DNA from 3 places in the Halomonas sp. V046 genome. Region 2 is predicted to be linked to each of the others. Evidence: predicted binding sites of a transcription regulator. Region 2 holds the regulator's gene; each other region holds the start of a gene.
What was found. Region 2 encodes sigma-54, which starts transcription at its own class of promoters, with help from an activator protein. Its sites were predicted from a motif close to TGGCACNNNNNTTGCTNT; they were not measured.

Region 1: the regulator sigma-54 is predicted to act here: its motif matches at 1,178-1,195, upstream of urtA (urea ABC transporter substrate-binding protein).
Region 3: the regulator sigma-54 is predicted to act here: its motif matches at 1,284-1,301, upstream of ACUN9Y_RS16035 (circularly permuted type 2 ATP-grasp protein).

What each region holds. Positions count from the first base shown of each region.
Region 1 is NZ_JBQXYF010000012.1:42,748-46,010, forward strand. Features, by position in the region: gene ACUN9Y_RS16410 (amidohydrolase family protein) at 1-72, opposite strand, end outside; gene ACUN9Y_RS16415 (GNAT family N-acetyltransferase) at 449-970, shown strand; gene urtA (urea ABC transporter substrate-binding protein) at 1,345-2,682, shown strand; gene urtB (urea ABC transporter permease subunit UrtB) at 2,992-3,263, shown strand, end outside.
Region 2 is NZ_JBQXYF010000004.1:47,125-50,387, forward strand. Features, by position in the region: gene ptsN (PTS IIA-like nitrogen regulatory protein PtsN) at 50-535, opposite strand; gene hpf (ribosome hibernation-promoting factor, HPF/YfiA family) at 542-850, opposite strand; gene ACUN9Y_RS06250 (RNA polymerase factor sigma-54) at 1,121-2,539, opposite strand; gene lptB (LPS export ABC transporter ATP-binding protein) at 2,817-3,263, opposite strand, start outside.
Region 3 is NZ_JBQXYF010000011.1:162,706-165,968, reverse strand. Features, by position in the region: gene ACUN9Y_RS16040 (transglutaminase family protein) at 1-859, opposite strand, end outside; gene ACUN9Y_RS16035 (circularly permuted type 2 ATP-grasp protein) at 1,396-2,853, shown strand; gene ACUN9Y_RS16030 (alpha-E domain-containing protein) at 2,858-3,263, shown strand, end outside.

The DNA of each region.
Region 1 (3,263 bases), on a different contig from region 2:
TGCGGCGAGCGGGGTGAGGGTGCCCACCAGCAACAGCCTGACGGCTAGAGAACGAGATGTGGCGCAATCCATTCGCGTGACTCCCTTGAGGGTTCGTCGCCGGTAACCTGCTGTGGCGGCGCTGCCGATGGGCTAGGCAACGGTGCTTGCTTATCGGGCTCGCGGCTCGCAGCCGGTCTTGGGTCTTGAAAGGCCCGCCAACAAGCGTAGGAAGCCGAGCGACTTTTCACGAGTTCGATGCTTGCCACGGCGGATACGGGCAGGATAGGTGGTCAGGATAGGTGGTCAGCGATAGGTGGTCAGCGATAGGTCCGCCGTGGCTGTGGCGTCTTGTATCGCCGGTGTCCGCCGCCAGGCGCCAAGGGCCTGGCCTTGCCGCGGGGCAAACCGCTTGAGTACATTCACAGCATGAAGACTGTCGTGGTGATGGCCAGTAGCCGGAGGTTGTATGGATTACACGCTTAGACAGGCGTCTATCGCCGATGCCCACACCCTGGGGGCGATCGGCGAGACGACCTTTCGTGAGACCTTCGCCGCGCACTACTCGGCAGAGACCATGGCCATCTATGTCGACGCGGCCTTTGCCGTTGACAAGCTGCGTCAGGAGCTGGCCAGCAACAGCTCGGTGTTCTGGATTCTGACGGTCGAGGAACGCTGTGGGGGATATCTGAAGCTCAACTGGGGCGACGCGCAGACCGCAAGCCACGTCGGCGATGGACTCGAAGTGGAACGAATCTATCTGTCACGAGCGGCGCAGGGACGGGGCCTCGGGCGCGTGCTGTTCGACAAGGCGCGGAGTGTGGCTGAGGCCATGCACAAGGAGTTTCTGTGGCTGGGGGTATGGGAAAATAATCACCCGGCCATCGGTTTCTATCGTGCACAGGGTTTTGTCGAGATCGGCACCCATCGGTTTCAGATGGGAGACGTCTGGGATACGGATTTGACCATGAAGCTCTCCCTGGTGACCTGAGCCGGACGCCGTCGTGCTCTGCGCTGGAAAACCACAGGTAACCACCTGGTCTGGCGTCGCGGAGGTGCCGCTGGCGCCCTAGTTTGGTGCGCGATCTTCGGTCATGCAGCTGTCGCGGTGGCCGGATGGTGCATCGATGCACGGCGAGCGAGCACGTCGCTGGTGCATAGCCGCACAGACGCCGCACATAAGCCGCAGGGCGAGGATTGGCACGCCGCTTGCTTTGTTATTGATGGAGGACGCGCCAGGCGTTCTTCTTCGCTGGACCCGACAAGGTGTCGGGCCTTGGCACCGACTGCCCGCAGTGGCAGCGGCCGAGCCATCGCCATCGCCACCGTCGTCTTCAATAACAAAGGCAACCCTGGAGGTTTCCGATGCATCGCTCCCTCTGCTCGTCGTACCCGTCGCTGCGCTCATTCAAGGCCGGCTCCTGTCTGACGCTTTCCGCTCTGACGCTTGCCTTCGGTGCGCCTGCGCTGGCCCAGGAGGACCCGATCAGGGTCGGTATCCTGCACTCGCTGTCCGGCACCATGGCGATCAGCGAATCGACGCTCAAGGACACCATGCTGATGCTCATCGAGCAGCAGAATGAAGAGGGCGGCCTGCTCGGGCGTCAGCTCGAGCCGGTGGTGGTGGACCCGGCGTCCAACTGGCCATTGTTTGCCGAGAAGGCCAGGGAGCTGCTGGCCCAGGACGAGGTCGACGTGATCTTCGGTAACTGGACCTCGGTATCGCGCAAGTCGGTGCTGCCGGTGGTCGAGGAGCTCAATGGGCTGCTGTTCTATCCGGTGCAGTACGAAGGCGAAGAATCGTCGGAGAACGTCTTTTATACCGGTGCCGCGCCCAACCAGCAGGCCATTCCGGCGGTCGACTACCTGATCAATGAGATCGGCGTGGAACGCTGGGTGCTCGCCGGAACGGACTATGTTTATCCGCGCACCACCAACAAGATCCTCGAGGCCTACCTCACATCAAACGGTGTGGCGGACGAGGACATCATGGTCAACTACACCCCCTTCGGGCATTCCGATTGGCAGAACATCGTCTCCGAGATCAAGGAGTTCGGCTCGGCCGGCAAGAAGACCGCGGTGGTCTCGACCATCAATGGCGATGCCAACGTGCCGTTCTATCGTGAACTGGCCAACCAGGGCATCGATGCGGCGGATCTCCCGGTCGTGGCGTTCTCGGTGGGCGAGCAGGAGCTGTCGGGAATCGACACGGCGCCGCTGGTCGGGCACCTCGCCGCCTGGAACTACTTCATGAGTGTGGACGACGACGCCAACTACGACTTCATCGACGCCTGGTATGACTACACCGGTGATGACAACGCCGTGACCAACGACCCGATGGAAGCCCATTACATCGGCTTCAACATGTGGGCGGAGGCGGTCACCAAGGCGGGTACCCCCGAGGTCGACGCGGTCAAGGACGCCATCATCGGGGTCAGCGTGCCTAATCTGACCGGTGGCTACGCCACCATGATGCCCAATCATCACATCACCAAGCCGGTGCTGATCGGCGAGATCCAGGACAACGGCCAGTTCTCGGTGGTGTGGGAGACGCCCTCCACGGTGGCAGGCGATGCCTGGTCCGACTACCTCGAGGGCTCCCGCGACCTGATCGCCGATTGGCGCAAGCCCATGGAATGCGGCAACTACAACGTCGTGGAAGGCCGTTGTGGGGCCGGTTCAGAGATCGCCAGCGCGCCATGATCTCGTCGTCTGCCCACGGGCTAGCCCCAGGGCAGATCGACACGCTGTCGGATCACGGTCGGACCGCGCACGCCGGCGCGGCTCGGCCCGACTGCTCGGCGCGGCCTGCCCGGCGTAGGCTCGAGGCGTAGGCTTTAGGCGCTCAGGCTGCCATGGGGCATTCGCGTCGACGTTACGCCGACGAGTGCTCCTCCAAACCGCGTTTGGTACGACCTATCTGGCGAGTCACACGCCTCTCACCTTTCCTCGCCGTGCCGCCAGGGCCTTGCCTATGGCCGTTGACGCTCGGCGCCTCTACAGGATATCGCCATGAGGATTCGACCTCCGGGGCGCCTCGTCGCCTGGTTCTGCGCAGGCCTTGTCGCTCTGTGCCTATGCTTGCCTTGGGTGGCCCACGCCCAGGGCGAGAGCTCGCCCGAGGGCCCTGGCCAGGATCGCTCCGACCCCGGCTGGGTCTTGCTCGACGAGCTGGCCGAGGCCAACTACCGCGGCAAGGAAGCGGCCATCGATGCCATCGTCGCCAGCGGCGATACGCGCGCGCGGCGCTGGTTGGAGACCCTGGCCGACGGCAAGCTGCAGCG
Region 2 (3,263 bases):
CTTTCTCCTGGTCGAAGCGGGCCCGGTCGGGCGCCGCGACGCGGCCTGCTCAGCCGCTGACGTCGTTGTCGGGGGCGTGGTGATGGATGGCTTGCTGCAAGCGCTCGTGCAGTTCGCGTTGGGAACTGGCGTGACGCAAGCGCTGGCGAGTCTCGGCATCGTTCATCACGCCGGCGACCTGACCGAGCAACGCAAGGTGGGCGTCGTCGGCCTCCTCGGGCACCAGCAGCACGAAGACCAGGTCGACGGGTTCGCCGTCGATGGCGTCGAAGTCGATGGGCTCGGCGAGCTTGAGAAAGCCGCAGATCGGCGCCTTGCAGTGCGGGCTGCGGGCATGGGGAATGGCGACGCCATTGCCGATGCCGGTGCTGCCCAGGCGCTCTCGGCCAATCAAGCGGCTGAAGACTTCCTGGCTATCCAGGCTAGGGGTGTTTTGCGCGATGAAGGTGCTGAAAAACTCCAGCACCCTCTTCTTGCTGCCTCCCGGCACATCGTAGAGCGTGCGCTCGGGAGGAAGAATGGCGTCCAGTGTCATGAGGGATCAGCGAATGCCGGCGCCTTGGGCGCGGGCCTGTGATTTTTCCTTATGCTTGACCAACTGGCGATCCAGCTTGTCGGCAAGCGCGTCAATGGCGGCATACATGTCAATGTCCGTGGCATCCGCATGCAGGTCGGCGCCGGCGGCGTGAAGCGTGCAGGCGGCGAGCTGGCGTTCTTTTTCGACGGAGAGAGTCACCTGAACGTTGGTAATATTATCGTAGTGACGCTCAACGCGAGCGAGCTTCTCCTGTACATAGTCACGCAGGGGGTCGGTCAGTTCCACATGATGGCCAGTGATATTGACTTGCATGACACGCTCCTTGCTCTTGCGGGTGATGGCTCGATTGTAACCCTTTTTCCGATCCTGCAAACCCCCTGTCATCCACTCGTCAAAATTGCCCGGCAATGGCGTTTTTTCAAGGGGTTGTGCTTTTGTGGCAAGTGGGCTATAGGCGCTCGGCCGGTGCCTGGCTGACCGCTGGTTGGTACCGGAAGGGAGCATCGTCCAGGGCGATACGCAACGCTCGACAAGCGTCAGGGCGGCGCATCTTTTCCGGGGTGGGTGGCCTTTCCCTGCCCGTCACCGCAACCGCTTGCGCTCGCTGGAAGAGCGGATGTTCATCGCTTCGCGGTACTTCGCCACGGTACGCCGTGCCACGTTGACGCCATCTTCGGCCAGCAGGTCGACCAGCTTGCTGTCGGAGAGTGGCTTGCGTGGAGGCTCATCGTGAATGAGCTTCTTGATCCTGGCTCGGATGGCGGTGCTGGAATGGGCATCGCTACCGCCGTCGCCACCCACCTGACTCGAGAAAAAGTACTTCAACTCGAAGACGCCCCGTGGGGTATGCACGAATTTCTGCGTTGTGACGCGGGAGATCGTCGACTCATGCATCTCCACCTTGTCGGCGATATCGGCGAGTATCAACGGTCTCATCGCGGCTTCCCCGTGGTCCAGGAAGTCGATCTGGCGGACCATGATCTCGCGCCCGACCTTGAGCAGCGTGTCGTTGCGGCTCGACAGGCTTTTCATCAGCCAGCGGGCTTCCTGGAGATGATCCTTGAGGAACTGGTTGTCCTGGCTCTTGTCGGCACGACGTATCAGGGCGGCGTAGTCGGGCTGGATGCGAAGCCTGGGCATGGCGTCGGGATTCAGCTCGACTTGCCAGCCCTCGCGGGTGTGTCGTACCACGAGATCCGGGATGACGTAGGTCGAGCCGCTGTCGCCGAAACCACTGCAGGGGCGAGGGTCGAGGCTGCGGATCAGGTCGATGACCGCATCGAGCTCGCTATCCTCGAGCCCGAGTCGGCGCTTGAGCAGGCGACGGTCGTCGCCTGCCAGGGCCTCCAGGAACTGGCGTACCAGTCGGCCGGCCTGAGGCAGCAAGGCCGTGTCGCGGGGCAGGGCGTCGAGCTGAAGCATCAGGCACTCGCGAAGGTCTCGGGCGAAGACGCCGGTGGGCTCGAAGCGCTGCAGGCGGGTCAATACGCCTTCCACTTCGATCAGCTCGAGATCGCCCAGGTCTTGGCGCTTGAGGCCCTCGTGAATGTCCTCGAGGGATTGGTCGAGATAGCCATCGGCGTTGGTCGCGTCGATCAGGCTCTCCGCGATCTGGACGTCGCGCGCCGCGATGTCGAGCATCGCCAGTTGCCAGAGCAGGTGGTCGTGCAACGACTGGCCGTCCGGCTGGCGCTCGAAATCCGGGCCCTCGCCACTGCCGGCCGGGGAGGTGCCCAGGTCCTGATAGGTATCCGACCAGTCACTGTCCACGGTCAACTCGCTCGGAATCTCGTCGGACCAGTCGTCGTCGGGCGCCTCCTTGACCGCTTGCTCGCCGAACTCGTCCTCGAGTTCGAGCATGGGGTTGGTCTCCAGCGCCTGCTGGATTTCCTGACGCAGATCCAGAGTGGAAAGCTGCAGCAGGGCGATCGCCTGCTGCAGTTGGGGAGTCATGGTGAGCTGGGTGCCGACACGCAGTTGCAGCGACGCCTTCAAGGACATGCGGATAATCCACTCGACTTACGGAAAGGTCCACCCTAGCCCCCAGTGCTTGACCATGCAAGGCTCTTGCCAACATAAGATGTTAACGCAAGGAAGTGCGTGGTCGAGATCAGAGACGTTGCCCAATGCGGAGCACCCGGGCGGTCTCCCGCGGGGGCTCGCAAAGCCTCGCCGAGGCGCGCCAGAGGAGGCTTCGTGGCGGGGGAGAGGCGTTATTCGGCCGACAGGATCCGGCGTGGCGCTTGGTACCACACCGTCGTCGCGGCCCCGGCGGTTGTCAGAGCCTGAAGTTCTCGCCGAGGTAGACTTCCTTGACCTTCTGGTTGGCGAGAATGGCATCGGCGCCGCCTTCGGCGATGATCTGGCCGTCACCGACGATATAGGCATGATCGCAGATGTCCAGCGTATCGCGGACGTTGTGATCGGTGATCAGGACACCAATGTCGCGAGCCTTGAGCTGGCGAATGATGGTCTTGATCTCACCCACCGAGATCGGGTCGACGCCGGCGAAGGGTTCATCGAGCAGAATAAAGGCGGGTTCCGTGGCCAGCGCTCGAGCGATCTCGACCCGTCGACGCTCACCGCCAGACAGGCTCATGCCTGGATTGTCGCGAATGTGAGTCACGTGAAAATCCTCGAGCAGCTGCTCGAGGCGCGACTCGCGGCCGCCGCGATCCAGATCCTTGCGTGTCTCGAGAATCGCCATGATGTTGTCGGCCACCGA
Region 3 (3,263 bases), on a different contig from region 2:
TCACGTCCACTTCCACTTCCAGGCGCTGGTGGCCCCCGCCGGTGACCACGCCCTTGAGCGGGGCCACGTCGTCATAGTCGCGGCCCCAGCCCAGGAGCAGGTGGCGCTCGCCTGCCCGGGTGCCATTGGTGGGGTCGAAGTCGAGCCAGCCCCAGCCGGGGATCAGCACCGAGAACCAGGCATGGGAAGCATCGGCGCCGATCAGGCGCGGCTGCCCAGGAGGCGGCAGGGTTTCCAGATAACCACTGACGTATCGCGCGGCGAGACCGACCGAACGCAGCGCCGCAATGGCCAGGTGGGCGAAGTCCTGGCACACGCCGCGACGGTGATGAAGCACTTCCTGGGGCGTGGTTTCCAGGGTGCTGAAGTCGGTATCGTAGGTGAAGTGCTCGAAGATGTGGCGGTTGAGGGCATCGACCGCTTGCACCAGGTCGCGCCGAGGTGACAGACATTCTGCTACCCAGGCGGCGAGCAGGGGCCGGCGCTCGATGAACGCCGAGTTCTGCAGGAAAGGCTGCGCCTCCCGGCTCAGCGCGCAGGTGCCTTTGGCCAGGGCGTCGCGGCACGCTTCCCACGGCAGGGGCCGGCTCGGGGGGGCCGGGCGGGGCAGCGTGGTGACTCGGGCGTGGAGGGTGACCTCCAGGGTCTGGTGTGGGGTATCGATGGCGAACAGCGATACCGCATTGCCGAAGGCATCGTGCCGCGCCATCCGCCGGCAGGGCCCCGGTGTGATAGCCAACTGGGCGTCGTCGACGCGCTGCCAGGGCAGGCTGCGCGGGGTCAGCCGCGCCTCGTTCTCGCTGTGGCTGACGGACTGGCTATAGCGATAGCGGGTGGTGTGACGCAGGCGATAGATCATGCCGCCACTCCGTGGTGCGGCGTGGCACGTAGTGCCGGTAACCTTGCGCCAGGCGGCATCGGAGCGGACTCCGGCGCCACGCAGGCGAGCCGGGGGAGCGGGCAGGCGTCAGACAAGAAAGGGGGGACGACGGGCATGGTGGGGAGCGTTCATCTCGCAGCGTTTGGCCGGCCAGATCGGCATGAGTCGTGACGGCTCAAGATTTACCGTACTCCTGATCGCGTCTCAAGTGCTTCCTTTGCGCCAGCGTTCGGTATCGGGGCAGAGGCTTCTCGCCATGGGGTCATGCTGCCCTGCCTTGGTGCAAGTCATGGGCCGGGTGGTGTCACCGGCGCATGTCGAATGGCTATAGGTTAATCATTCTATCGACTTTCGCCCACGGCAGCGCTGGTTTTGGGCTCTCCCCCCTCGATTCCCTGTCCATTGGTACATCACTTGCTATACAGACTGTAGGGCTCGCGCACGGCGAGCAGGCCGGTGCTGGCACCGGTCGACGCAGAGCGGTCGCTAGCGGCCGACGACGAGAGGTGGTGCCGATGAGTCAGGTCGACTGGCAGCGATATCGCTGCAACGAGTTCTACGATGAACTGATGGCCACACCCGGTATGCCCCGAGACGCCGCCAAGATGTTATGCGATGTGCTCGCCGGCTTCGCGCCGGATGAGCTGGCCGAACGCAAGACGGCTGCCGAGATAGCGATCCGCACCATGGGGATCACCTTCACGGTCTACTCGGAAGGCAGCATGATCGATCGAGCCTGGCCCTTCGATATCGTGCCGCGAATCATCCCCGCCGACGAATGGCGACGCACCGAAGCCGGTCTCAAGCAACGGGTCGAGGCATTGAACCTGTTTATCGATGACCTCTACCACGACCAGAAGGTGATCCGAGACGGCGTCTTTCCCGCCGAGGTGTTGGCAAAGTCGGTCAACTTTCGTCAGCAGTGCGTCGGTATCGATCCGCCTCACGGCATCTGGGCGCACATCTGTGGCTCTGACCTGGTGCGCGGCGGTGACGGCACGCTCTACGTGCTGGAAGACAACCTGCGCATCCCCTCCGGCGTGTCCTACATGCTCGAGAATCGCAATGTGACCAAGCGTGTGTTGCCTGAGCTGTTTGCGTCCGGCCAGATCTTGCCGGTGGACGACTACGTGCCCCAGCTCTATGACATGCTCGCTGGACTGTCTCCGCGTCACTGGGACGATCCCCAGGTGGTGGTGTTGACGCCGGGAATCTACAACTCTGCCTACTACGAGCACGCTTATCTGGCCCAGCAGATGGGCGTTCAACTGGTGCAAGGGTCGGATCTGCTGGTGGATGATGACGACGTCGTCCACATGCGGACGGTGGCCGGGCTGACCCGTGTCGACGTCATCTACCGCCGCGTCGACGATGAGTTTCTCGATCCGGAGGCGTTTCGCAAGGAGTCGGTGCTGGGGGTGCCGGGACTGATGCGAGCCTGGCGCAGCGGCAAGGTCGCGCTGGCCAACGCGCCGGGTGCCGGCGTGGCCGACGACAAGGTCGTCTACGCCTTCGTGCCGGAACTGATCCGTTACTACCTTGACCAGGATGCTCTGCTGCCCAACGTGCCCAGCTACCTGTGCATGCGCGACGATGATCGCCGCTATGTGCTCGAGCATCTGCATGAACTGGTGGTCAAGCCGGCCAACGAATCGGGCGGTTACGGCATGCTGATGGGCCCCCAGGCGTCCCAGGATGAGCGCGATGCCTTCGCCGAGTTGATCAAGGCGGACCCGCGCAACTACATGGCTCAGCCCATGCTCAGGCTGTCGACCACCCCGACGCTGTTCGATGGCGCGCCGGAGCCGCGCCATGTGGACCTGCGCCCCTTCATTTTGTCGGGACAAGATGAGACATACGTGACCACGGGCGGGTTGACGCGGGTGGCGCTGGTCGAGGGCTCGCTGGTGGTCAACTCCTCCCAGGGCGGGGGCAGCAAGGACACCTGGATCGTCGAAACCGGGGAGGAATGAGATCATGCTATCGAGAGTCGCCGAGAACCTGTACTGGATGGCCCGTTACATCGAGCGCGCCGAGGACACTGCGCGCCTGATCAGCGTGACCAGCCACCTGATGCTCGACCTGCCGCGGCGTCAGCCGCTGGGCTGGTCGGCCATGATCGACATCACCGGCGGGACCGAGGCTTTCGCCGCGCTTTACGACGAGCGCAACGACCGCAATGTCGTGCAGTTCCTGTGCGCTGACAGGCGCAATCCCGGATCGATCCTGTCGGCGCTGGCCGAGGCGCGGGAAAACCTGCGAACCACCCGGGACGTGGTGCCGCGGGAGGTCTGGGAAGAGGTCAACCAGCTTTACATGGGCGTCGGTGCCCAGGCCGAGAGCGGGTTGGGGCCAGGGCGTCGTGACGTCTTTCTCAAGCAGG